DNA from 4 places in the Streptomyces sp. GB4-14 genome. Region 3 is predicted to be linked to each of the others. Evidence: riboswitches for the same ligand, from Rfam matches in the RefSeq annotation. Region 3 holds a riboswitch; each other region holds the start of a gene.

Region 1 (5,512 bases), 440 kb from region 3:
CGGCGTCCCGCGCGAGGACCAGGACGACTTCCGGGACTGGGCGGGCATGATGATCCGTCACGGCGGCGGCCCGCGCGGCGGGGTGGCGCGGTCGGTGAAGAAGATGCGCGCCTACCTCGCCGAGCTGATCCACCGCAAGCGTCAGGCGCTGCCCGCCGAGCCCGCCCCCGGCGAGGACCTCATCTCCGGTCTGATCCGCGCCTCCGACCACGGCGAGCACCTCACGGAGAACGAGGCCGCCGCGATGGCGTTCATCCTCCTCTTCGCCGGCTTCGAGACGACGGTCAACCTGATCGGCAACGGCACCTACGCCCTGCTCACGCACCCCGGGCAGCGGGAGCGTCTGCAGCGGGCGCTGGCCGAGGGGGACCGCGGGCTGCTGGCGACCGGGGTGGAGGAACTGCTCCGCTACGACGGCCCGGTGGAGCTGGCGACCTGGCGGTTCGCCACGGAACCGGTCGTCATCGGCGGGCAGCGGATCGAGACCGGCGACCCGGTGCTCGTCGTGCTGGCCGCGGCCGACCGGGACCCGGAGCGGTTCACCGACCCGGACACCCTGGACCTGGGCCGCCGCGACAACCAGCACCTGGGGTACGGGCACGGCATCCACTACTGCCTGGGCGCCCCGCTCGCGCGCCTGGAGGGGCAGACCGCGCTCGCCACGCTTCTGACGCGCCTTCCGGACCTCCGGCTCGCCGCGGATCCGGCCGAACTGCGCTGGCGCGGCGGCCTCATCATGCGGGGACTCCGCACGCTTCCGGTGGAATTCTCCCCTCCGCGTTCAGGGCGGAGTTCAGGACACACCTGACCTTCCTGTCCGTGCCCGGGGGCCGACGCGCGGAAACCTGAGACATGCTCAACTCTGTGATCTCCATGTGATCTGCACGGCATGAACTTGTGACAAGTGATCGACTGCCTATACGTTCACCCATCAAGTACGGCGCGCCGCAAGGTTTTGCTCGCCCGTGCCGGTCCTTGCTGCCGAGTGAAAGGCTTCCGCATGCTCTCCGGGAACGGCCGACACCGTCGCCCCCGCCAGGCTCCGGCTCTGCTCGTCGCCGCCGGGGTGACCGGCTCCGCGATCGCGATCCCGCTCCTCGGGGCGGGCGCCGCCAGCGCGGCGGACGGTGAGACCTGGGACCGGGTCGCGGAGTGCGAGAGCGGCGGCTCCTGGAGCCAGAACACCGGCAACGGCTACTACGGCGGCCTGCAGTTGACCCAGGACGACTGGGAGAACTACGGCGGCCTGGAGTTCGCGCCCAGCGCCGACGAGGCCAGCCGCAACCAGCAGATCACCGTGGCCGAGAGGATCCTCGCCGACCAGGGGGTCGGCAAGTGGCGCGCCTGCGGCCTGCTCACGGGTCTGAACCAGGACACCGCGTCCCCGAACGTCGACCCGGGCGTGCCGGACGGTACGGACCGGGACGACTCCGGGACCGGCGGCACCGGCACACCGTCCGGTTCGCCGGAATCCGGTGATTCGTCCGCTTCCCCCTCTCCGTCGGCCACGTCCGGTTCGTCCGGTGAGGTCAAGAGTGGCGCGGACGCCGGCGCCTCCGCCTCCCCGTCCGCCTCCGCCTCCGCCACCCCCGAAGGTGACGAGTCGGACAAGTCGGGGCAGAGTACCGGTTCTTCGGCCGTCACCGGGTCCGAGGACAGCGGCTCGGGCCGTCACCGCGGTCCCAGCGCGCAGGAGGACGCGACCGCCGACGCCGGGACCCCGTCGTCCGGCCGGCACGCCTCGCCCTCCGTGGACACGCCCGCCGGCATCGCCGACGACCGCTACACCGTCCAGAACGGCGACAGCCTGGCCTCCATCGCCGACTCCCTTGCCCTGACCGGCGGATGGACGGCGCTCTACGTGGAGAACCAGCAGGTCATCGGCGACGACCCGGACCTCATCCTGCCTGGCCAGCGGCTCCTGGTGGACGCCGAGACCGCCGAATAGCGGTAGGAAACGGGCGGTCGAAGACGCCTGCGGACGGCGGCAGTTGACGGAGCGATAAGGGCTGAATGTCCGTAATAAGGACTGTGAGAGATAGGTCTCAGAGGCCCTGATCATCTTTGAAATTCCGTCGATCACGTGCTTACGGTCGTGACCGCTCGCCACCGCGGGCCCCGGCTGCCGCCACGCCGAATCCTGCCAGTGGCAGCACGGGAACAGTCGTCGCGTCATGCGCCGTAGGCAGGAGCGGGGGACCCAGGTAAGTGCCGCGACCGGACGGTTGACGTCCGGTACGGCTCGGGGTGAAGCCGCGTCCCGGGAGGGACGTGGCCGGGCAACTCAACCGGCCCGAACCCGACAGCTCACCTCGTAGGCGTCGGTGAGGGGATCCATCCATGCTGTTTTCCGGCAAGGGCAAGCACCGTCGTCCGTCCAAGGCCACTCGCGCCATCGCCATCGCCGGTGTCGCCGGCGCCGCCGTCGCCGGCCCGCTGATGGCGTCCGGCACCGCCTCCGCGGCCACCGCGTCCGAGTGGGACGCCGTCGCCCAGTGCGAGTCCGGCGGCAACTGGTCCATCAACACCGGCAACGGTTACTACGGCGGTCTGCAGTTCTCCGCCTCCACCTGGGCCGCGTACGGCGGCACGCAGTACGCCGCCACCGCCGACCAGGCCTCCAAGGCCCAGCAGATCGAGATCGCCGAGAAGGTCCTCGCGGGCCAGGGCAAGGGCGCCTGGCCGGTCTGCGGCACCGGCCTGTCCAACGCCTCCTACGACGGCGGCTCCGCCGAGGGCTCCTCGCAGGAGTCCGGCTCGACCGAGTCGCGTGAGAGCGAGCAGAAGGCCTCCCGCTCCGCCGAGCGCCAGGCCGCCCCGGCCGCCCCGGCCGAGCAGAAGGCCGAGAAGAAGACCGTGACCACCCCGACCGGCAAGAAGGTCGAGAAGGGCGACGGCGAGTACAAGGTCGTCAAGGGTGACACCCTCAGCTCCATCGCCGCGGAGCACGAGGTCAAGGGCGGCTGGGCGAAGCTGTTCGAGCTGAACGACGACATCGTCGACGACGCCGATCTCATCTACCCGGGCCAGCAGCTGCACCTCAAGTAAGCAGCGACCGCCAGGTCCCTCCCCGTCCCCACGGGCTCCCCGCCCCGGTGCGTTTCTTCCCCCGTACGCACCGGGGCGGGGTCATGTCCGGACGCGTTCCGGTCACGGTTTCCCGAACCGGCTTTGTTCCGTCCGGAAACAATCTATTCTCGGTTCTGTCCATGAGGCGGGCGGCGAGATGGCCGATCGCCCGGAGCCGGTTAGGCTCGGACCCGCAGGGCCCCCGCGGCCCCGCTCACCCGCGTCACATCCCAAGAAGGAGATGCTCGTGCCGTCCATCGACGTCGTCGTAGCCCGGGAAATCCTGGACTCCCGAGGCAACCCCACGGTCGAGGTCGAGGTCGGCCTCGACGACGGCAGCACGGGTCGTGCCGCCGTCCCGTCCGGCGCCTCCACCGGCGCCTTCGAGGCCATCGAACTCCGTGACGGCGACGCCGGCCGTTACCTGGGCAAGGGCGTCGAGAAGGCCGTCCTGGCCGTCATCGAGCAGATCGGCCCGGAGCTCGTCGGCTACGACGCCACCGAGCAGCGCCTGATCGACCAGGCGATGTTCGACCTGGACGCCACCGACAACAAGGGCTCGCTCGGCGCCAACGCCATCCTCGGCGTCTCGCTCGCCGTCGCGCACGCCGCCTCCGAGGCCAGCGACCTGCCGCTGTTCCGCTACCTGGGCGGCCCGAACGCGCACCTGCTGCCGGTGCCGATGATGAACATCCTGAACGGCGGCTCGCACGCCGACTCCAACGTGGACATCCAGGAGTTCATGATCGCCCCGATCGGCGCGGAGTCCTTCTCCGAGGCCCTGCGCTGGGGCGCCGAGGTCTACCACACCCTCAAGAAGGTGCTGAAGGGCAAGGGCCTGGCCACCGGTCTGGGCGACGAGGGCGGCTTCGCCCCGAACCTCGGCTCCAACCGCGAGGCCCTCGACCTCATCCTCGAGGCCATCAAGGAAGCCGGTTACACCCCCGGCGAGCAGATCGCCCTCGCCCTCGACGTGGCCGCCTCCGAGTTCTACAAGGACGGCGTCTACACCTTCGAGGGCAAGGAGCGCTCGGCGGCCGAGATGACCGAGTACTACGCGGAGCTCGTCGACGCGTACCCGCTCGTGTCCATCGAGGACCCGCTGTTCGAGGACGACTGGGAGGGCTGGAAGACCATCACCGACAAGCTCGGCGACAAGGTCCAGCTCGTCGGCGACGACCTGTTCGTCACCAACCCGGAGCGCCTGGCCCGCGGCATCGAGGAGGGCGCCGCCAACGCCCTGCTGGTGAAGGTGAACCAGATCGGCTCGCTCACCGAGACCCTGGACGCCGTCGAGCTGGCCCAGCGCAACGGCTTCAAGTGCATGATGTCCCACCGCTCCGGCGAGACCGAGGACGTCACCATCGCCGACCTCGCCGTCGCCACCAACTGCGGCCAGATCAAGACCGGCGCCCCGGCCCGCTCCGAGCGCGTCGCCAAGTACAACCAGCTGCTGCGCATCGAGGAGATCCTCGACGACGCCGCGGTGTACGCCGGCCGCAGCGCCTTCCCCCGGTTCCGCGCTGCGAACCAGTAGGCACAGCAGGGGCTGACCTCGCCCCCGCAGGAAGCGTCGTACGTACGTCCCCGTACCCGGTCCCGTACCGTGTGCGGGGACGTACGCGTGTATGAGACCGAACGAGAGGCGGGAACATGGCGGTGAAGGACCGGGACCGTTTCTCCACCGCGACCAGGATCCGGCTGATCGGTGAGCAGACCGCGGCCCGGGTCTACCGCTCGCAGACCAAGCGGCAGGCCCGCCGCTCACGGCTGACCGGCCGCGCGGCCCTGCTCGCCCTGGTCCTCTGCTCCCTGGTCGTGGCCCTCGCCTACCCGATGCGGCAGTACGTCTCCCAGCGCGCGGAGATCGCCGACCTGCAGAAGGAGCAGGACGAGACCCGCCGCCGGGTCGAACGGCTGCGCGACCTCAAGGCCCGCTGGCAGGACGACGCCTACGCCGAGCAGGAGATCCGCAGGCGCCTGCACTACGTCATGCCGGGGGAGACCGGCTACATCGTCGTCGACCCGGCCGGCGCCGACACCACGCGCGGCGACCTCCGGGCCGCCGACCGTCCCTGGTACGCCAACGTCTGGGACGGCGTCGACAAGGCCGACGCCGCCGCCCAGTGACCCGACGGAACACCGCAGAAAGACACGTATGGACACCCCTCCGCCCACGACCCCGCGTACCGAGCCCACCGACGCGGACGTCGAGGCCTTCAAGCAGCAGCTCGGCCGGCCCCCGCGCGGGCTGCGCGCCATCGCGCACCGCTGTCCCTGCGGGCAGCCGGACGTCGTGGAGACCGCGCCGCGGCTGCCCGACGGCACGCCCTTCCCGACGCTGTACTACCTGACGTGCCCGCGGGCGAACTCCGCGATCGGCACGCTGGAGGCGAACGGCGTGATGAAGGAGATGACCGAGCGGCTGGCCGCCGACCCGGAG
Region 2 (5,512 bases), 2.0 Mb from region 3:
GCACTCCGCGGGGTCGCCCTGCGGGCCGCGTCCACATCTCTGCGGGGCGCCCCGCCGACCGCGCCCACGCCTCCGCACGGGGGTCGCCCCTGTGACCGACGCGGCCCCCGCGTGAGCGTGACCCGCTCCCCGCCCGAGCGCGCCACCGTCCCCTCCGCGCCCCGGCGCACACCCCCACCCGCCCGCACCCCAGGCGCACGACGGCGCACCCCAGAGGCGACCCGGCGCACACCCCCCGTCACGCGTCGTGCGCTTCCCTCACCTCCCGCACCCCTCACACCACCCGCCCCACCAGGTTCTCGCTCTCGGCGTAGCGGCCCGGTCCGGGAACTCCACCGGCTGTCCGCACGCTTGCATACAGTGGCAGGACCGGCAGAAACGGCGGTGTCGACGACGACCGCCTCCGCGATCGAAGGGACGTACATGCCCATGGGTCACACGGCCACAGCCCAGGCAGGCTCCGGAGGCCTGACAGCGACCGAACACCGCCTGGCCAACGGCCTGCGCGTGGTGCTCTCCGAGGACCACCTGACCCCGGTCGCGGCGGTGTGCCTCTGGTACGACGTGGGCTCACGGCACGAGGTCAAGGGCCGTACGGGCCTGGCTCACCTTTTCGAGCACCTGATGTTCCAGGGGTCCGCCCAGGTGAAGGGCAACGGCCACTTCGAACTGGTGCAGGGCGCCGGCGGCTCGCTCAACGGCACCACCAGCTTCGAGCGGACCAACTACTTCGAGACCATGCCCGCCCACCAGCTGGAGCTCGCCCTCTGGCTGGAGGCCGACCGCATGGGCTCCCTGCTGACCGCCCTGGACGAGGAGTCCATGGAGAACCAGCGGGACGTCGTGAAGAACGAGCGCCGCCAGCGCTACGACAACGTTCCCTACGGCACCGCCTTCGAGAAGCTGACCGCCCTCGCCTACCCGGAGGGCCACCCGTACCACCACACCCCGATCGGGTCGATGGCGGACCTGGACGCGGCGACCCTGGAGGACGCCCGCCAGTTCTTCCGCACGTACTACGCGCCGAACAACGCGGTGCTGTCCGTGGTCGGCGACATCGACCCCGAGCAGACGCTCGCCTGGATCGAGAAGTACTTCGGCTCCATCCCGTCGCACGACGGCAAGCCCGCCCCCCGCGACGGCTCGCTGCCCGACGTCATCGGCGAGGAGCTGCGCGAGGTCGTCGAGGAGGAGGTCCCGGCGCGGGCGCTGATGGCCGCCTACCGGCTCCCGGAGGACGGCACGCGCGCGTGCGACGCGGCCGACCTGGCGCTCACCGTCCTCGGCGGCGGCGAGTCCTCGCGCATCTACAACCGCCTGGTGCGCCGCGACCGCACGGCCGTCGCGGCCGGGTTCGGCCTGCTGCGGCTGGCCGGGGCGCCGTCCCTGGGCTGGCTGGACGTCAAGACGTCGGGCGACGTCGAGGTGCCGGTGATCGAGGCCGCCATCGACGAGGAGCTCGCCCGGTTCGCCGAGGAGGGCCCCACCGCCGAGGAGATGGAGCGCGCCCAGGCCCAGCTGGAGCGCGAGTGGCTCGACCGGCTCGGCACGGTCGCCGGCCGCGCCGACGAACTGTGCCGCTACGCCGTGCTGTTCGGCGACCCGCAGCTCGCCCTGACCGCCGTGAGCCGGGTCCTGGAGGTGACGGCCGAGGAGGTCCAGGAGGTCGCCAAGGCGCGCCTGCGGCCCGACAACCGCGCGGTGCTCGTCTACGAGCCCGTCGCCCCGGCGGCCGGTGACGAAGCCGACGCAGCCGACGAAGCCACCGAAGCCGCCGCAGCCGGCACCGACGAGAACGAGGAGGCGGCGAAGTGACCGAGCTCGCCACGATGGAGTTCCACCCCCGGCCGCAGGCGGGCGAGGCCAAGCCCTGGGCCTTCCCGGCCCCCGAGCGCGGCGCCCTCGACAACGGCCTGACGGTGCTGCGCTGCCACCGCCCCGGCCAGCAGGTCGTCGCCGTCGAGGTGGTCCTCGACGCGCCCCTGGACGCGGAGCCGGAGGGCCTGGACGGCGTCGCCACCATCATGGCGCGCGCCTTCTCCGAGGGCACCGACAAGCACTCCGCCGAGGAGTTCGCCGCCGAGCTGGAGCGCTGTGGCGCCACCCTCGACGCGCACGCCGACCACCCCGGCGTCCGCCTCAGCCTCGAGGTGCCGGCCTCGCGGCTCCCCAAGGGGCTCGGACTGGTCGCCGACGCCCTGCGCGCGCCCGCCTTCGCCGACAGTGAGATCGAGCGGCTGGTCCGCAACCGCCTCGACGAGATCCCGCACGAGCTGGCGAACCCGTCCCGCCGCGCCGCGAAGGAGCTCGCCAAGGAGCTGTTCCCGGCGAGCGCGCGCATGTCCCGCCCGCGCCAGGGCACCGAGGAGACCGTCGCGCGCATCGACTCCGCGGCGGTGCGCGGCTTCTACGAGAAGCACGTCCGCCCGGCCACGGCGACCGCCGTGGTGGTCGGCGACCTCACCGGCGTCGACCTGGACGCGCTGCTCGCCGACACCCTGGGCGCCTGGACGGGCTCCCAGGCGCAGCCGCGGCCCGTACCGCCGGTGGTCGCGGACGACACCGGGCGCGTGGTCGTCGTGGACCGGCCCGGCGCCGTGCAGACGCAGCTGCTGATCGGCCGTACCGGCCCGGACCGGCACGACCGGGTGTGGCCCGCGCAGGTGCTCGGCACGTACTGCCTCGGCGGCACCCTGACCTCCCGTCTGGACCGCGTCCTGCGCGAGGAGAAGGGATACACCTACGGCGTACGGGCGTTCGGCCAGGTGCTCCGCTCGGCCCCTGACGGCACGGGCGCGTCTATGCTGGCCATCAGCGGCTCGGTCGACACCCCCAACACCGGCCCGGCGCTGGACGACCTGTGGACCGTGCTGCGCACGCTGGCCGCCGAGGGCCTCACCGACGAGGAGCGGGACGTCGCCGTGCAGAACCTGGTGGGCGTGGCGCCGCTCAAGTACGAGACCGCCGCGGCCGTCGCGAGCACGCTGGCCGACCAGGTCGAGCAGCACCTGCCGGACCACTACCAGGCCGACCTGTACCGGCAGTTGGCGGCGACCGGCACCGTGGAGGCCACGGCGGCGGTGGTGAACGCCTTCCCGGTGGACCGTCTGGTGACCGTGCTCGTCGGCGACGCGGCGCAGATCAAGGCGCCCGTGGAGGCGCTCGGCATCGGCGAAGTCACCGTCGTGACGGCCGAGTAGGGCCGCGGCGGGACGCACGCGCGCGGGAGCCCCGGTGACGGGTACGTCACCGGGGCTCCCTTATGCCCGAATTGGGGCGGAGGTTGCCTGTCTGCCGTGTGGGATGCGCTACAAAACCCGGGAACCGTTTGGGGATTGCGAGGCGTCCCGCTTAGTTTCATGCGGGCTGTTCGTCGGGCAGTGCGCCGCATCCGCGGCACCGGACAGTCATCGCCGAGTCCCCGTACGGCGCGAGCCAGGGGAGCCGGGGACCCACATGAAGTCCCTGGGGTGAATCGGACGCCCGCGCGTGTCGCGAGGGGGTCCGTAGGAGACCTTCCTGCTCCGAACCCGTCAGCTAACCCGGTAGGCGAGAGGGAAGGAAAGGACCAGCTTGTACATGGCGTTCACCCGCGCCACCGGGAAGCACCGTCGTCCCAGCCGCGTCCAGCGCGGCACCGCCCGCGCCGCGGGCGTCGCGGCCCTCGCGGGCACCGGCGTCGTCGGCACCCTCGCGGCCCCCGCGCTCGCCGCCGAACCGGCCTCGGCCCAGACCGGCCTGACTCCCGTCGTCACCCTGGGCGACGTGGTCGCCGACCGCATCGACGCCCAGGCCGCCGCCCAGCACGAGGCCGCCCGCGTGGCGGCTCAGGAGGCCGCGCGCAAGGCCGCCGAGGAGGCGGCCCGTGAGCGCGCGGCCGAGGAGGCCGAGAAGGCCCGTGCCGAGAAGGAGCGCGCCGCGCGTGAGGCGGAGCGCAAGCGCCTCAACACCTTCGTCTCCCCGATCCCCGGCTCGTACGTGTCGACCGCGTACCAGAGCGGCGGCGCCATCTGGTCGTCCGGCAGCCACACCGGGATCGACTTCCACGCAGCGAGCGGCACGCCCGTCCACTCCGTCGGCGTCGGCACGGTCGTCGAGGCCGGCTGGGGCGGCGCGTACGGCAATCAGGTCGTCATCAAGATGCACGACGGCACGTACACCCAGTACGCGCACCTGTCGTCGATCGCGGTGTCGGTGGGCCAGGAGGTCGCGGCCGGGGAGCAGATCGGCCTGTCCGGCGCCACCGGCAACGTCACCGGCGCCCACCTGCACTTCGAGGCGCGCATGTCCGCCGAGTACGGCTCCGACCTCGACCCGGTCGCCTACCTCCGGTCGCACGGCGTGAACATCTGAGGCGCACCCTCCCGCCTTCGGGCCCCGGCTCTCCGCGAGCCGGGGCTTTCGCCGTTTCCGAACCCGTCGGTGCGGGCGCCCCCTGTCCAAAAATTATGTATGGATTCCGGTCCGCCGTCGGAAATTGTCGTCGATTGCAATAGAGTCACGAACGGACGTCAATCGTCGACGTTTCACGGGGATTAAGCCGGAGGTCGGTCATGCGTATTCCCGCGCACTCGGTGTGCACGGCGATCCGGGACGACATCGTCGCCGGTGTCTACGAGCGCGGGAGCCGGCTCACCGAGGAACTGCTCGCCCGCCGCTACGGGGTCTCCCGCGTCCCCGTCCGCGAGGCGCTGCGCACCCTGGAGGCCGAGGGGTTCGTGGTGACCCGTCGGCACGCGGGCGCGTGCGTGGCGGAGCCCACCGAGCAGGAGGCCGCCGACCTGCTGGAGATGCGCCGGCTCCTGGAGCCCCTGGGCGCCTCCCGGGCCGCGCAGCGGCGCACCGACGCCCATCTGAAAGTGCTGCGCGGCCTGGTCAGGCTGGGGCAGGAACGCGCACGTCAGGGCAGCAGCGACGACCTCCGCTCGCTGGGCGGCTGGTTCCACGAGACGCTCGCCCAGGCCTCCGGCAGCCCGGCGCTGACGTCGATGCTGACCCAGCTCAGGCACAAGATCGCCTGGATGTACGCGGTCGACGGACCTTCCGACCCGGTCGCGTACTGGGCGGAGCACGGCGCGATCGTGGACGCCGTGGCGCGCGGCGACGGCGAGCGGGCGCGGACCCTGACGGCGCTGCACACCGAGCAGGCGGACGCCGGGCACCGGCTGCGGTTCGGCTCCGGCGCCGACCGAGCCGTCCGCACGGACCGTGTGAGGAACTCGCAACATCCCGTAAACATGACGGGCCTGCGCCATTAACACGGTTCCCGTATACAAAGAGTGCGGAAATCGCGGGGGGTTTTTCTGCTGCCCTGAAATGGGGAAGAGAAAGGCCCGCCCGGTGATCGGGGCGGGCCTTTCCGTGTCGCACGGCCGTCGCGTGCGGAATTCCGGTTCAGACGGTCTCGGGGAGTTCCTCGAGGCCCTCGGCGACCAGCTTCGCCAGACGGTCCAGGGCGGCGTCCGCGCCCTCGGCGTCGGAGGCGAGGACGATCTCCTCGCCGCCCTGGGCG
Region 3 (5,512 bases):
GGACCCGTCACCGTGTCCACGCCGGTGCTGCTCACCGAGGCCGCCGTGCTCACCGTGGGACTGGCCGCCATGCTCGTCGCCAACGCCCTGCTGCTGCGCGTCGGACTCGCCCCGCTGCAGCGCCTCACCCGCGCCATGAACACCACCGACCTGCTCCGCCCGGGACACCGGACCGTGGTCGGCGGGCGCGGCGAGATCGCCGAGCTGATCACCACGTACAACACGATGCTGGACCGGCTGGAGGACGAGCGGGCCACCAGCAGTGCGCGGGCCCTGTCCGCGCAGGAGGCGGAGCGCCGCCGTATCGCCCGCGAGCTGCACGACGAGGTGGGCCAGTCGCTGACCGCCGTGCTGCTGCAGCTCAAGCGGGCCGCCGACCACGCACCGGCGGAGCTCGGCGACGAGCTGCGCCAGGTGCAGGAGACCACCCGCGCCTCGCTGGAGGAGATCCGGCGGATCGCCCGCCGGCTGCGTCCCGGTGTGCTGGACGAGCTGGGCCTGACCAGTGCTCTCAAGGCGCTCGCCACCGAGTTCGGCGGTCCCGGGCTGACCGTCCAGCACTGCCTCGGCCCCGACCTGCCCGAGCTGGACCGCGAGTCGGAGCTGGTGCTCTACCGGGTCGCCCAGGAGGGCCTCACCAACATCGCGCGGCACGCGGGGGCGCGCCGCGCCGAGCTGGCCCTGCGCCGCACGCCCGGCGGGGTCGAGCTGCGGGTCCGCGACGACGGCCGCGGCATCGGCGGCGCCGACGAGGGCGCCGGCATCCGCGGCATGCGGGAGCGGGCGCTGCTGGTGGGGGCCGAGCTGACCGTGGAGCCCCGCGCGGGCGGCGGCACCGAGCTGCGGCTCGCCGTGCCCGTCCCCGCGCGTTTCCCCGCGCACGTCCTCGTCCCCGTGCGGCCCGTACGGAAGTCCGTCCCCTCGACCACCCCGGCCGTCGTGCGCCGCTCCGCGCCGGCGCACGCGCCGCCCCCGTGACCGACGTCCCCCGACCGGAAACGCTGAACCATGACAGACGCCTCCCGCACCCGCATCCTCCTCGCCGACGACCACGCGCTGGTCCGCCGGGGGGTCCGTCTCATCCTGGACGGCGAACCGGACCTGACCGTGGTCGCGGAGGCCGCCGACGGCGCGGAAGCCCTCGAACTGGCCCGGGAGCACCGCCCCGACCTGGCCATCCTCGACATCGCCATGCCGCGCCTGACCGGTCTGCAGGCGGCCCGTGAGCTCTCCCGCACGCTGCCGGAGACCCGGATCCTGGTGCTGACCATGTACGACAACGAGCAGTTCTTCTTCGAGGCGCTGGCCGCCGGGGCCTCCGGCTACGTCCTCAAGTCGGTCGCCGACCAGGACCTCGTGCAGGCCTGCCACGCCACCATGCGGGGCGAGCCCTTCCTCTACCCGGGGGCGGTCAACGCCCTCATCCACAACTACCTCGACCTCGCGCGCGAGGGGCGGACCCTGCCGGCGAAGGCCATCACCGACCGCGAGGAGCAGATCCTCAAGCTCGTCGCCGAGGGCCACACCTCGCAGCAGATCGCGGACATGCTGGTGATCAGCCCCAAGACGGTGGAGCGGCACCGTGCCAATCTGCTCGCCAAGCTGGGCCTGAAGGACCGCCTGGAGCTCACCCGGTACGCCATCCGGGTCGGTCTGATCGAGCCCTGACCTCCGCCCCCGGCCGCACGGGTTGCCAGACTGGAGCCGGACCGCGCAGCGGTCCCGCCGCCGCCCGCAACCCGGGAGAGCCCGCCGATGCCGTACCCGTACGTCCTGCTGTCCGCCGCCGTCTCCCTCGACGGCTACCTGGACGACACCGGCCCGGAGCGGCTGCTGCTGTCGAGCCCGGCCGACTTCGACCGGGTCGACGAGGTACGGGCGTCCGTGGACGCCATCCTGGTCGGCGCCGGCACGATCCGCGCCGACAACCCCCGGCTGCTGGTCAACTCGCCCGAGCGCCGCGCCGGCCGGGTCGCCGACGGCCTGCCGGAGTACCCGCTGAAGGTCACGGTGAGCGGCTCCGGCGACCTGGACCCGGCGGCCCGCTTCTGGCACACCGGCGGCGAGAAGGTCCTGTACACCACCGGCAAGGGCGCCGAACGGGCCCGCGCCCTGGGCATCGCCGCGGACGTCGTGCCGCTCGGCGACGCCCTGGACTGGCGGCGGCTGCTGGAGCACCTGCACGACGTGCGCGGGGTACGGCGGCTGATGGTGGAGGGCGGCGGGCGGATCCACACCCAGCTGACGACCCAGGGCCTCGCCGACGAGCTCCAGCTCGTCCTCGCCCCGCTGTTCGTCGGCGACCCGGACGCCCCACGCCTGTTCGGCCCCGGCTCCTACCAGGGCGGGCGGCTGCGCCTGGTCGAGACCCGGCCCCTCGGCGACGTCGTCCTGATGCGCTACGAGCCCACCGCGCCCGGCACCGGAGCGCTGCCGTCCGCCGCCGACCGCCACTGGCTCGCCCTCGCCTGCGACCTGGCCGCGCAGTGCCCGCCCTCCGGGACCGCGTTCAGCGTCGGCGCGGTCGTGGTCGCCGCCGACGGCACCGAGCTGGCGCGGGGCCATTCCCGGGAGGGCGACGACCCGGTGGTGCACGCGGAGGAGGCCGCGCTCGCCAAGGCCGACCCCACCGACCCGCGGCTGGCCGGCGCCACCGTCTACTCCAGCCTGGAACCGTGCGCCCGCCGCGCGTCCCGGCCGGCGCCCTGCGCACGGCTGATCCTGGACGCGGGGGTGCGCAGGGTGGTCACGGCCTGGCGGGAGCCGGACACCTTCGTGACGGACGCCGACGGCAGCGCCGTACTGACGGACGGGGGCGCCACGGTGCTGGTGCTGCCGGACTTCGAGCAGCGCGCGAAGGCGCCGAACGCGCACCTGCTGGGCGGCTGATCGCGCCCGCGGGGGAAGTGGTGTGCATCGGGCCCCGTGGATGCCGTACACTGGTGTTTACCGACGCGGGGTGGAGCAGCTCGGTAGCTCGCTGGGCTCATAACCCAGAGGTCGCAGGTTCAAATCCTGTCCCCGCTACTGAAGGCCGAGGGCCGGAATCCGAAAGGGTTCCGGCCCTCGGTGTTTCTCCACGACGACGCCCGTTCCCCGCCTGCACCCCGCTTCTCACGCACAGTGAGGGAACGGCGCCGCAGCGCATAACAACTGACGCACCGTCAGGTTCGACGGGTCGTCAACGGTGCAGTCAACTCGCCCGTTTTCGCCCCCTCATGGCACTTAAGTCCGCGCGGAAATCGTTAACGATCAAGAGGAACGGCTTGGAATCCGGACCCCGCGTCTATTAACGTTCGATAACGCAGCGCGGTCGTCCCAGCCGTCACAGAAGGCGGCTCCGTGCGCACGCGCCGAATCCCGCAAGGGAACCGGGGAACCACCACCATGGGGTGAATCGGGCGGATACCGCCGTGGAAGCACGGTTCGTATACGCGCGTAGGAGACCTTCCTGCTCCGAACCCGTCAGCTAACCCGGTAGGCGAGAAGGAAGGAAAGGAGCGCGCCCACGTGGCGTCCAACCCGCCTGCCCCCGAGGCCCCGTTCAAGCCGAGCGACACCTTCGCCTACGGCGCCCCCGGCGCCGACGAGGGCCCCTTCGAGGAGTGGAACCCCACCGCGGAGTCCGTGCGCCCCGTGCGCGGCCGGCACCGCGTCGCCAAGCAGCGCGGAGGCGGACTCGCCCGCAGCTCCACCGTCCTCGGTGTCGGCGTCATAGCCGCCGTCGGCGCCGGCGGCATGGCCAGCGCCCAGACCGGCAAGCCGCCTGTCTCCATCTCCATGCCCGACCTTCCCAACGTGGGTTCCCTCATCTCCGACGAGGAAACCCCGAAGGGCTCCAGCACCCCCCTCAGCGACATCGGCCGGATGGCCGCCGCCGACACCGGCACGGAGGAGGGCGCCGGAGCCGGCGAGGCGCTGCGCGCCCGCATCATGGCCCAGGTCGAGCAGCAGCAGGGCCAGGCGCAGAGCAAGGCGCAGGCCGCCGCCCTCGCCGCCGCCGAGAAGGAGGCCGCCGAGGCCGCCGCCAAGGCGGAGAAGGAGGCCAAGGAGAAGGCCGAGGCCGCCAAGAAGAAGGCGGAGGAGGAGGCCGCGAAGAAGGCCGAGGCCGAGCGTCTCGCCGAGCTGGCCAAGCAGTACGCGCTGCCGACCTCCTCGTACACCATCACCTCGACCTTCGGTCAGGCCGGCGCCTACTGGTCCTCCGGCTACCACACCGGCCTCGACTTCGCCGCGCCCACCGGCACCCTGATCAAGGCGGTCCACACCGGCACGATCACCTCCGCGGGCTGGGACGGCTCGTACGGCTACAAGACCGTGCTCACCCTCGACGACGGCACCGAGGTCTGGTACGCCCACCAGTCGTCGATCAACGTCAGCGTCGGCCAGAAGGTCAACACCGGCGACGTGATCGGCCGTGTCGGCGCGACCGGCAACGTGACCGGCGCCCATCTCCACCTCGAGGTCCACCCCGCCGGCACCTCCGGCGGCGTCGACCCGGCCGCCTGGCTGGCCGGCAAGGGCCTCTCCGTCTGAACCACCCCGGCGGCCGTCTCCCGGCCGCCGACGCCGTGAACGCCGGCAGCCCCGACGACGACCCCCCGACGTCAGGGCTGCCGGTTCCGCATGTCCGGGACCTTCTCAGCGGCGGTAGGGGTTCTCTCCGTACGCCGGATACGGCGGCCGGCCCTGCGCGGGCCACGCCGCCGGGACGGGCCCGTACGCCCACCCCGCGCCGTACGGCACCGGGGGCGCCGTGAGCCGGGCCGCGTGCTCCAGCGCCGGCCGGGCCGCGGCGCGCCGGTGCCACAGCTCCAGCAGCAGCTCCCGCTCCCGCGTCGCGAAGTCCGCCCCGGCCTTCCCCGCGCGGCCCCGGTGCCGCAGGAACGCCAGCTGGGTCGCGTACGCCTCGTACTGGGCGACCGCCCGCGCGGCCGGCCTGCCCCCGTGCTCACGGGCCGCCTTCCGGGCGAGGCGCCGCGCCCGCATCGAGCCCAGCGCGAACGGCTCCGCCGGACGCAGCCAGCCCGCCACCACGTACGCGGGCAGCTCCGTGCGCACGGTCCGCAGCTCCCGCTGCCGCGTCCACACCACCAGCCAGGTCAGCAGCCCGAACGTCGGCACCATGAACGCCCCGTACACCGCGATGAAGCCGAACCGGCCGAGCGTGGTGGAGCCGTTCCACAGAGCGTGCATGCCCATCGCGAGGAGCAGCCCGGCGAGGGGGAGGAGGACGCGCCGCACCCGCCGGCGGTCGGCGGTCAGGGCGGCCGCGCCGAAGCCGAGTCCGGTGAGCACGGTGAACAGGGGGTGCGCGAAGGGCGACATGACGACGCGGACGAAGAAGGTCGCCGCGGTGACCGAGGCGATGCCGCTGCCGCCGGTGAGCTGGTCGGTGCCGAAGGCGTTGCCCAGGTAAAGGACGTTCTCGGTGAACGCGAAACCGGTCGCGGTGAACCCGGCCGCCACCACGCCGTCGAGGATCCCGTGGAAGTCGCGTCTGCGGAACAGG
Region 4 (5,512 bases), 2.7 Mb from region 3:
CTCGACCATGGCCAGCGGTCGCTCCCGCGAGGAGAGCAGCACCGCGTACGACATCCCGGCGGCATGTCGGCGGGACGCGAGCGCGCTCGGTATCGGGTCAGGGTGGGTCGGCCCCTCATGGGAGCCCCACATGTCGCCGTACGAGACGTCAAGACTGTCGATCATCACAGCCGACAGTCTGGCAGCGGGGTGTGACATCAGGCCCGTGCCGTGGGGCGTCGCCCCTGCTCGTCCCCGCTCGACGGGTCAGCGGTCGCCCGCGAGGTCGAGGTCGCCGCTGGGGGTCTCCTCGCTCCGCGACGGGCCGCCGGTGTTCCACACGCGCGGGACGGGCCGGGTGAGCGGACGCCACCAGGGTTCGGTGGGCAGTTCCCCGCCCGGCTCGAAGGGCGCGCCGGGACGGGGGAAGGCGACGGCCTGGCCCGCCGCCCCCGCGGCGTCCGTCATCCACTCACCCGGCTCCGCCCACGCGTGCGGGGCGAGGTTGAAGGTGCCCCAGTGGATGGGCATCAGCACGCCGTCGGGCCTCCCGCCCTGCAGGTCGAGGTGGGAGCGGACGCCTTCCTCGGGGGTCATGTGGATGTCCGGCCAGAACTCGGAGTAGGCGCCGACCTGGATCATCGTCGCGTCGAACGGGCCGTGGGCGGCGCCGATGTCGCGGAAGCCCTCGAAGTAGCCGGTGTCGCCGCTGTGGTAGATGCGGTGCCGCTCGCCGGCGACCACCCAGGAGGCCCACAGGGTGTGCTGGGTGTTGCGCAGGCCCCGCCCGCAGAAGTGGCGGGCCGGGGTCGCGGTCAGGGTGAGTCGGCCGACCCGCGTCGTCTCCTGCCAGTCCAGCTCGCGCAGCCGGTCCGCGGAGACGCCCCAGCGCTCCAGATGGGCGCCCACGCCGAGGGGCACGGCGAACACGGTGTCCGTGCCGGCCAGCTCCTTGATCGTCGGCATGTCCAGGTGGTCGTAGTGGTCGTGGGAGATCACCACGACGTCCACCGGGCCGAGCGCGGCCAGCGGCAGCGGCACGGGGTGCAGCCGCTTCGGGCCGGCGAAGGGGAACGGCGAGCAGCGCTCACCCCATACGGGGTCGAAGAGCACCCGCTGTCCGTCGATCTCCGCGAGCACGCTGGAGTGGCCCATGAGCGGGAGTCCTTGTCCAGGAACTGCTTGGCCATGTCCCGGCCCGACCCGGAGGGACGCATACGGGCCGGCCCGCCCGGGTTCTGGAACACGCCGTTCGCGAAGTGCGGGGACCTGCGGATCCGCGCCATGCGCTCACCGGCCGGCTCCGCGCCGAAGGCCGGCGGCCGCAGGGCACTGAGCCCCGCCCGGGGGGCGGAAGAAGCGGCCACGGTACCTCCAGATGGAATCGATCGGAGTTTCCATTATGTGCGGTGGCTCCGTCGGCGGGGGCGGTTGTGGAAACCGCCCCCGCCCACCCGGCCCGCGCGCCGAACCACTCAAGGGCCAAGACGCGCGAGCACCGCGCCCCGAACGGGCGCGGGGAACTGCGTGACCAGCCACGCACCCGTCCGCACACGCCCCGCGCCCGGCCGTCCCGCCTCCTGGCATCACGCCTCCTGGCGTCACGCCACCTTCGCGATCCTCGAGCGGATGTCCGCCGGGGACAGCGTCCCCTTCGCCGTGACGTGGTCGCCCGAGGACTCGCCTCGGAGGCGGCGGCCGATCCACGGGACCAGGTACTCGCGGGCCCAGTGGACGTCGTCCCGGCGGACCTCAAGGGTGCCGCGCGGCGGGAGAGGGGGCCACGGCTGCTCCGGGTCGGCCGGGACCCTGAGACCGAGGGCGAGGCCCGCGCGCAGTGCGACGCGGGTGTGGCCCTCGGGCGACAGGTGCAGCCGGTCGGCGTCCCACGCCCTGCGGTCCTGCACGCTGCGCAGCGACCACAGGTCGAGCACCGGGCAGCCGTACCGGTCGGCGACGGCCCTGACGTGCCCGTTGTACGTGGCGATCTTGCCGCGCAGATGCTTGAGCAGCGGGACGCCCCGGGTGTCGAACCCGGTGGTCACCAGGACCGTGCCGGCCACCGCCGCGAGCTGGGCGACCGCCTTCTCGAATCGCTCGGCCACCTCGTCCGGGTCGGTGCCCGGGCGCAGGATGTCGTTGCCGCCCGCGCAGAAGGAGACCAGGTCGGGGGCGAGTTCGACGGCCCGGGGCACCTGGTCGGCCACGATCTGGTCCAGCAGCTTGCCGCGTACGGCGAGATTGACGTACCGGAAGTCGCCCTCGGGCCTGCGGTCGGCGAGCAGAACGGCGAGCCGGTCGGCCCAGCCGACGAACGCCCCGTCGGGGCCGGGGTCGCCGACGCCCTCGGTGAAGCTGTCCCCCACCGCCACGTACGACCCGATCACTGTTGCCTTGTCACTCTTCGAATCGTCTGCCACAGCCGGACATGATTCACCTTCGGATGTGACCTACGCGACCGTAGGCGGGGGTTGACGCGCGGTGAGATAAGCCACTTCAAGGTTTGGCCAAGCCAGGAATAGGTACGGCCCGGGCCCGCCACCGGCCCGGACACGCCGAAGGCCGGCCCCGTGGATCGGGGTCGGCCTTCGGCGCGCGTGTCAGGAAGGGTGCCGCTCGGGGGTCAGATGGAGACGCCCTTGCCGCGGAGGTACGAGATCGGGTCCACGTCCGAGCCGTAGTCAGGGCTGGTCCGGATCTCGAAGTGCAGGTGCGGGCCGGTCACGTTGCCGGTCGCACCGGAGAGACCGACCTGCTGGCCGGCGCTCACCGTCTGGCCCGCCGAGACGGACAGCGAGGACAGGTGGGCGTACTGGGCGTAGTGGCCGTCGTTCAGCTTGATGACTACCTGGTTGCCGTACGCGCCGCCCCAGCCGGCGGAGACGACGGTGCCGGCGCCGACGGCCTTCAGGGAGGTGCCGGTCGGGACGCTGAAGTCCACACCGGTGTGGTAACCGCTGGACCACATGCTGCCGGCCACCTTGTAGGCGGTGCCGATGCCGCCGCCGGGCACCGGGGAGGTGAAGCCGGAGGCGGAAGCGGTCTGCGCGGACGCCTCGTTGGAGGAGGACTCCTCGGCGGTCTTCTGCGCGGGCTGCTCGGCCGGCTTCTCGGCCTTGGGCGCGGCGGGCTTGGCGGCCTGCGGCGAAGTGGACTGCTCCGGCGCGCTCTTGGCGGCGGCCTTGCCGTCGATGGAGAGCTTCAGACCCGGGTGGATGAGCGACGGGTCGTCACCGACGGCCTCGCGGTTGTCCGCGTAGAGCTGCTTCCAGCCACCGTCGACGTGCTCGGTCTCGGCGATCTTGGCGAGGTAGTCGCCGGCCTTCACGGTGTACGTGCGGGCCTCGTCGCCCTTTTCGGCCTTGGCCTGCTGGCCGGTCACGGAGAGCGACTGGACCGAGGTCCCGGGGGCGGACTGCGGCGTCGCGGCGTGCGCGCCGGTGGCGCCGAGGAACGGCAGGGCGAGAGCGGCGCCACCGGTTCCGGCGACGGCGATGGTGCGGGTGAAAAGCTGAGCCTTGGTACGGCGGTGCTTACCCTTCGCGGGCATGACGAATTCCTCTCCGGCGCCTACGAGGTGAGCTGTCGGGTGCGGACTGGAGATGTCCGGCCGCGTTGCTGCGCGGCTTAACCCCAAGCCTGTTTCCGGGGCCCGGAACAGGCAGTTGTACCTGTGGGTCCCCCGCTCCTGCCGTACGTCGGGTCAGTGTGTGCGGGCTCCGGGCGGCGGCAGGATTAGGCGTTCCGTCCGGATCGGTTGGGAACGTAAGCGACCTCGACGCGGCGAAACAAGCGCGGGTTCCCGGAAACCCCCTTTCGCCGTGATCGAAAGGGGGAAATGACGTCACCGTGCGTCGATCCCGTGGGCGACTCGCTCGCGAATTCCCTTGCCGCGGAGGGGGATTACGTGAACATGGCGACAGCATACGGTCACCGATATGACGATGCTCACGCGCCCCCTCCTCAATTCCCTTTCTACCGGGGCACGTTATATTCAATCACCCTAACCGGACAGTTCGCCTCAATTTCGTCAAATTCGGATGCCACAGCCGACACATTCGCGACATCCTGATCTTGTCGAAGGCAGCCTCTCGCTCACTCCCCACAATTGAACAAAACACGACACACTCCAACACTTCACCGGGCGGCCGACAACTCATTGCCCCAGGCAGGCATGTCGTATCGTCGAGTGGTGCCCGTCGACGAGCCGCGGCGACGGCGCGGAGTGGGAGGAGCCGTCCGTGACGCAGGAGATCCCGTCGACCGAGCCTCAGCTGACCGGGGTGCGCAACTTCCGCGACGTGGGCGGGCTGCCCACGGTGGACGGCCGGCGGGTGCGGCACGGGGTGCTGTTCCGCAGCGGTCACCTCGCCCACGCCACCGAGGAGGACGCCGCGTTCCTGGCCTCGCTCGGTCTGCACACCGTGTTCGACTTCCGCAACGCGGCCGACCAGAAGCTGGAGGGTCCGGACGTCGAGCTGCCGGGCGTGCGCAACGTCAACCTGCCGCTCAGCGACCCGGCCGACGGCGCGGAGTTCTGGAAGATGGTGCGCGACGGCGACCTGGACCAGCTGCGCGCGATCCTCGCCGACGGCCAGGGCGCCGACCGCATGATCACCTCGTACCGCATGATCATCAAGGAGCGCACCTCCGAGCACTCCCAGGTGCTGCGCGCGCTGGCCGAGGACAGCGTCCCCGCGCTGATGCACTGTGCGGCCGGCAAGGACCGCGCGGGCCTCTCGGTGGCGGTGACGCTGCTCGCCGTGGGCGTGGAGCGCGACGCGATCGTCGAGGACTACCTCAAGTCCAACGCCAAGCACCGCCGCTACAAGGTGCGGCGCAGCGGCAGCTCCCCCGACGCCTACTCCCCCGAGGTGATGGAGCTGCTCAGTCCGCTCTTCGACGCGCGTGAGGAGTATCTGGCGGCCGCCTTCGACACGGTCGAGGAGACCTGGGGCGGCGTGGACGCCTACCTGGAGCAGGGGCTCGGGCTCACCCCGGCCCACCGGGAGCGGCTGCGCGAGCGCCTGCTCGACTGACTCCCGCCCCGCCGCCCCCTTTTCGCCGCCCCGCGGCCGCTACTTCTTCGGCGCGATCTCGAAGAGGAAGTAGATGAAGGCCGCGAAGAGGTGTCCGACCACGATGTAGACGAACAGCCGGATCCACAGGGCCCGGGGGAACTTCTCCTCCATGTCCTTACCGCTCACGGGGTCTCTCCAGGGGTCGGGCCCAGGCACAGGGTGGCCGTGGGACTCTGCAACAGGGTGTGCACGAACAGCAGCTCGACCCCGTCGGGGTCCTGAGCGGCGATGCGGTGCGGGGTGAGCGAGTCGAAGTGGGCGCTGTCGCCCGGGGACAGCCGGTGCAGGGTGTCCCCGAGACGCAGCCGCAGCCGTCCCTTGAGGACGTACAGCCACTCCTCGCCGGGGTGGACGCGCACGATGTCGCCCTGGGAGCCGTGCGGCACCTGGACCCGCAGCGCCTGCATGCCGCGTCCGGCGGCTCCGGCCTGCCAGTACGTCCAGCCGCCGGC

Evidence for each region. A riboswitch is a leader RNA that binds a small molecule or an ion and turns the genes downstream of it on or off. The one in region 3 is predicted to bind cyclic di-AMP.
Region 1: linked by a shared signal. The riboswitch ahead of ELQ39_RS19055 (transglycosylase family protein) and the one ahead of ELQ39_RS17005 (M23 family metallopeptidase) in region 3 are both predicted to bind cyclic di-AMP.
Region 2: linked by a shared signal. The riboswitch ahead of ELQ39_RS07420 (M23 family metallopeptidase) and the one ahead of ELQ39_RS17005 (M23 family metallopeptidase) in region 3 are both predicted to bind cyclic di-AMP.
Region 4: linked by a shared signal. The riboswitch ahead of ELQ39_RS04500 (M23 family metallopeptidase) and the one ahead of ELQ39_RS17005 (M23 family metallopeptidase) in region 3 are both predicted to bind cyclic di-AMP.

Annotation. Positions count from the first base shown of each region.
Region 1 is NZ_RZHO01000002.1:3,854,585-3,860,096, forward strand. Features, by position in the region: gene ELQ39_RS19045 (cytochrome P450 family protein) at 1-808, shown strand, start outside; gene ELQ39_RS19050 (transglycosylase family protein) at 1,001-1,948, shown strand; cyclic di-AMP (ydaO/yuaA leader) riboswitch at 2,168-2,336, shown strand; gene ELQ39_RS19055 (transglycosylase family protein) at 2,341-3,048, shown strand; gene eno (phosphopyruvate hydratase) at 3,317-4,606, shown strand; gene ELQ39_RS19065 (FtsB family cell division protein) at 4,723-5,199, shown strand; gene ELQ39_RS19070 (DUF501 domain-containing protein) at 5,228-5,512, shown strand, end outside.
Region 2 is NZ_RZHO01000002.1:1,387,767-1,393,278, reverse strand. Features, by position in the region: gene ELQ39_RS07430 (M16 family metallopeptidase) at 424-1,815, shown strand; gene ELQ39_RS07425 (M16 family metallopeptidase) at 1,812-3,200, shown strand; cyclic di-AMP (ydaO/yuaA leader) riboswitch at 3,402-3,567, shown strand; gene ELQ39_RS07420 (M23 family metallopeptidase) at 3,580-4,353, shown strand; gene ELQ39_RS07415 (GntR family transcriptional regulator) at 4,554-5,258, shown strand; gene ELQ39_RS07410 (HPr family phosphocarrier protein) at 5,395-5,512, opposite strand, start outside.
Region 3 is NZ_RZHO01000002.1:3,417,711-3,423,222, forward strand. Features, by position in the region: gene ELQ39_RS16985 (HAMP domain-containing sensor histidine kinase) at 1-978, shown strand, start outside; gene ELQ39_RS16990 (response regulator) at 1,009-1,668, shown strand; gene ELQ39_RS16995 (dihydrofolate reductase family protein) at 1,756-2,889, shown strand; tRNA gene ELQ39_RS17000 (tRNA-Met) at 2,954-3,027, shown strand; cyclic di-AMP (ydaO/yuaA leader) riboswitch at 3,342-3,499, shown strand; gene ELQ39_RS17005 (M23 family metallopeptidase) at 3,511-4,536, shown strand; gene ELQ39_RS17010 (PrsW family intramembrane metalloprotease) at 4,642-5,512, opposite strand, start outside.
Region 4 is NZ_RZHO01000002.1:708,433-713,944, forward strand. Features, by position in the region: gene ELQ39_RS04485 (DUF4241 domain-containing protein) at 1-165, opposite strand, end outside; partial or broken gene ELQ39_RS04490 (MBL fold metallo-hydrolase) at 247-1,346, opposite strand; gene ELQ39_RS04495 (SGNH/GDSL hydrolase family protein) at 1,581-2,366, opposite strand; gene ELQ39_RS04500 (M23 family metallopeptidase) at 2,603-3,529, opposite strand; cyclic di-AMP (ydaO/yuaA leader) riboswitch at 3,534-3,698, opposite strand; gene ELQ39_RS04505 (tyrosine-protein phosphatase) at 4,221-5,018, shown strand; gene ELQ39_RS04510 (DUF6126 family protein) at 5,058-5,186, opposite strand; gene ELQ39_RS04515 (helix-turn-helix domain-containing protein) at 5,183-5,512, opposite strand, start outside.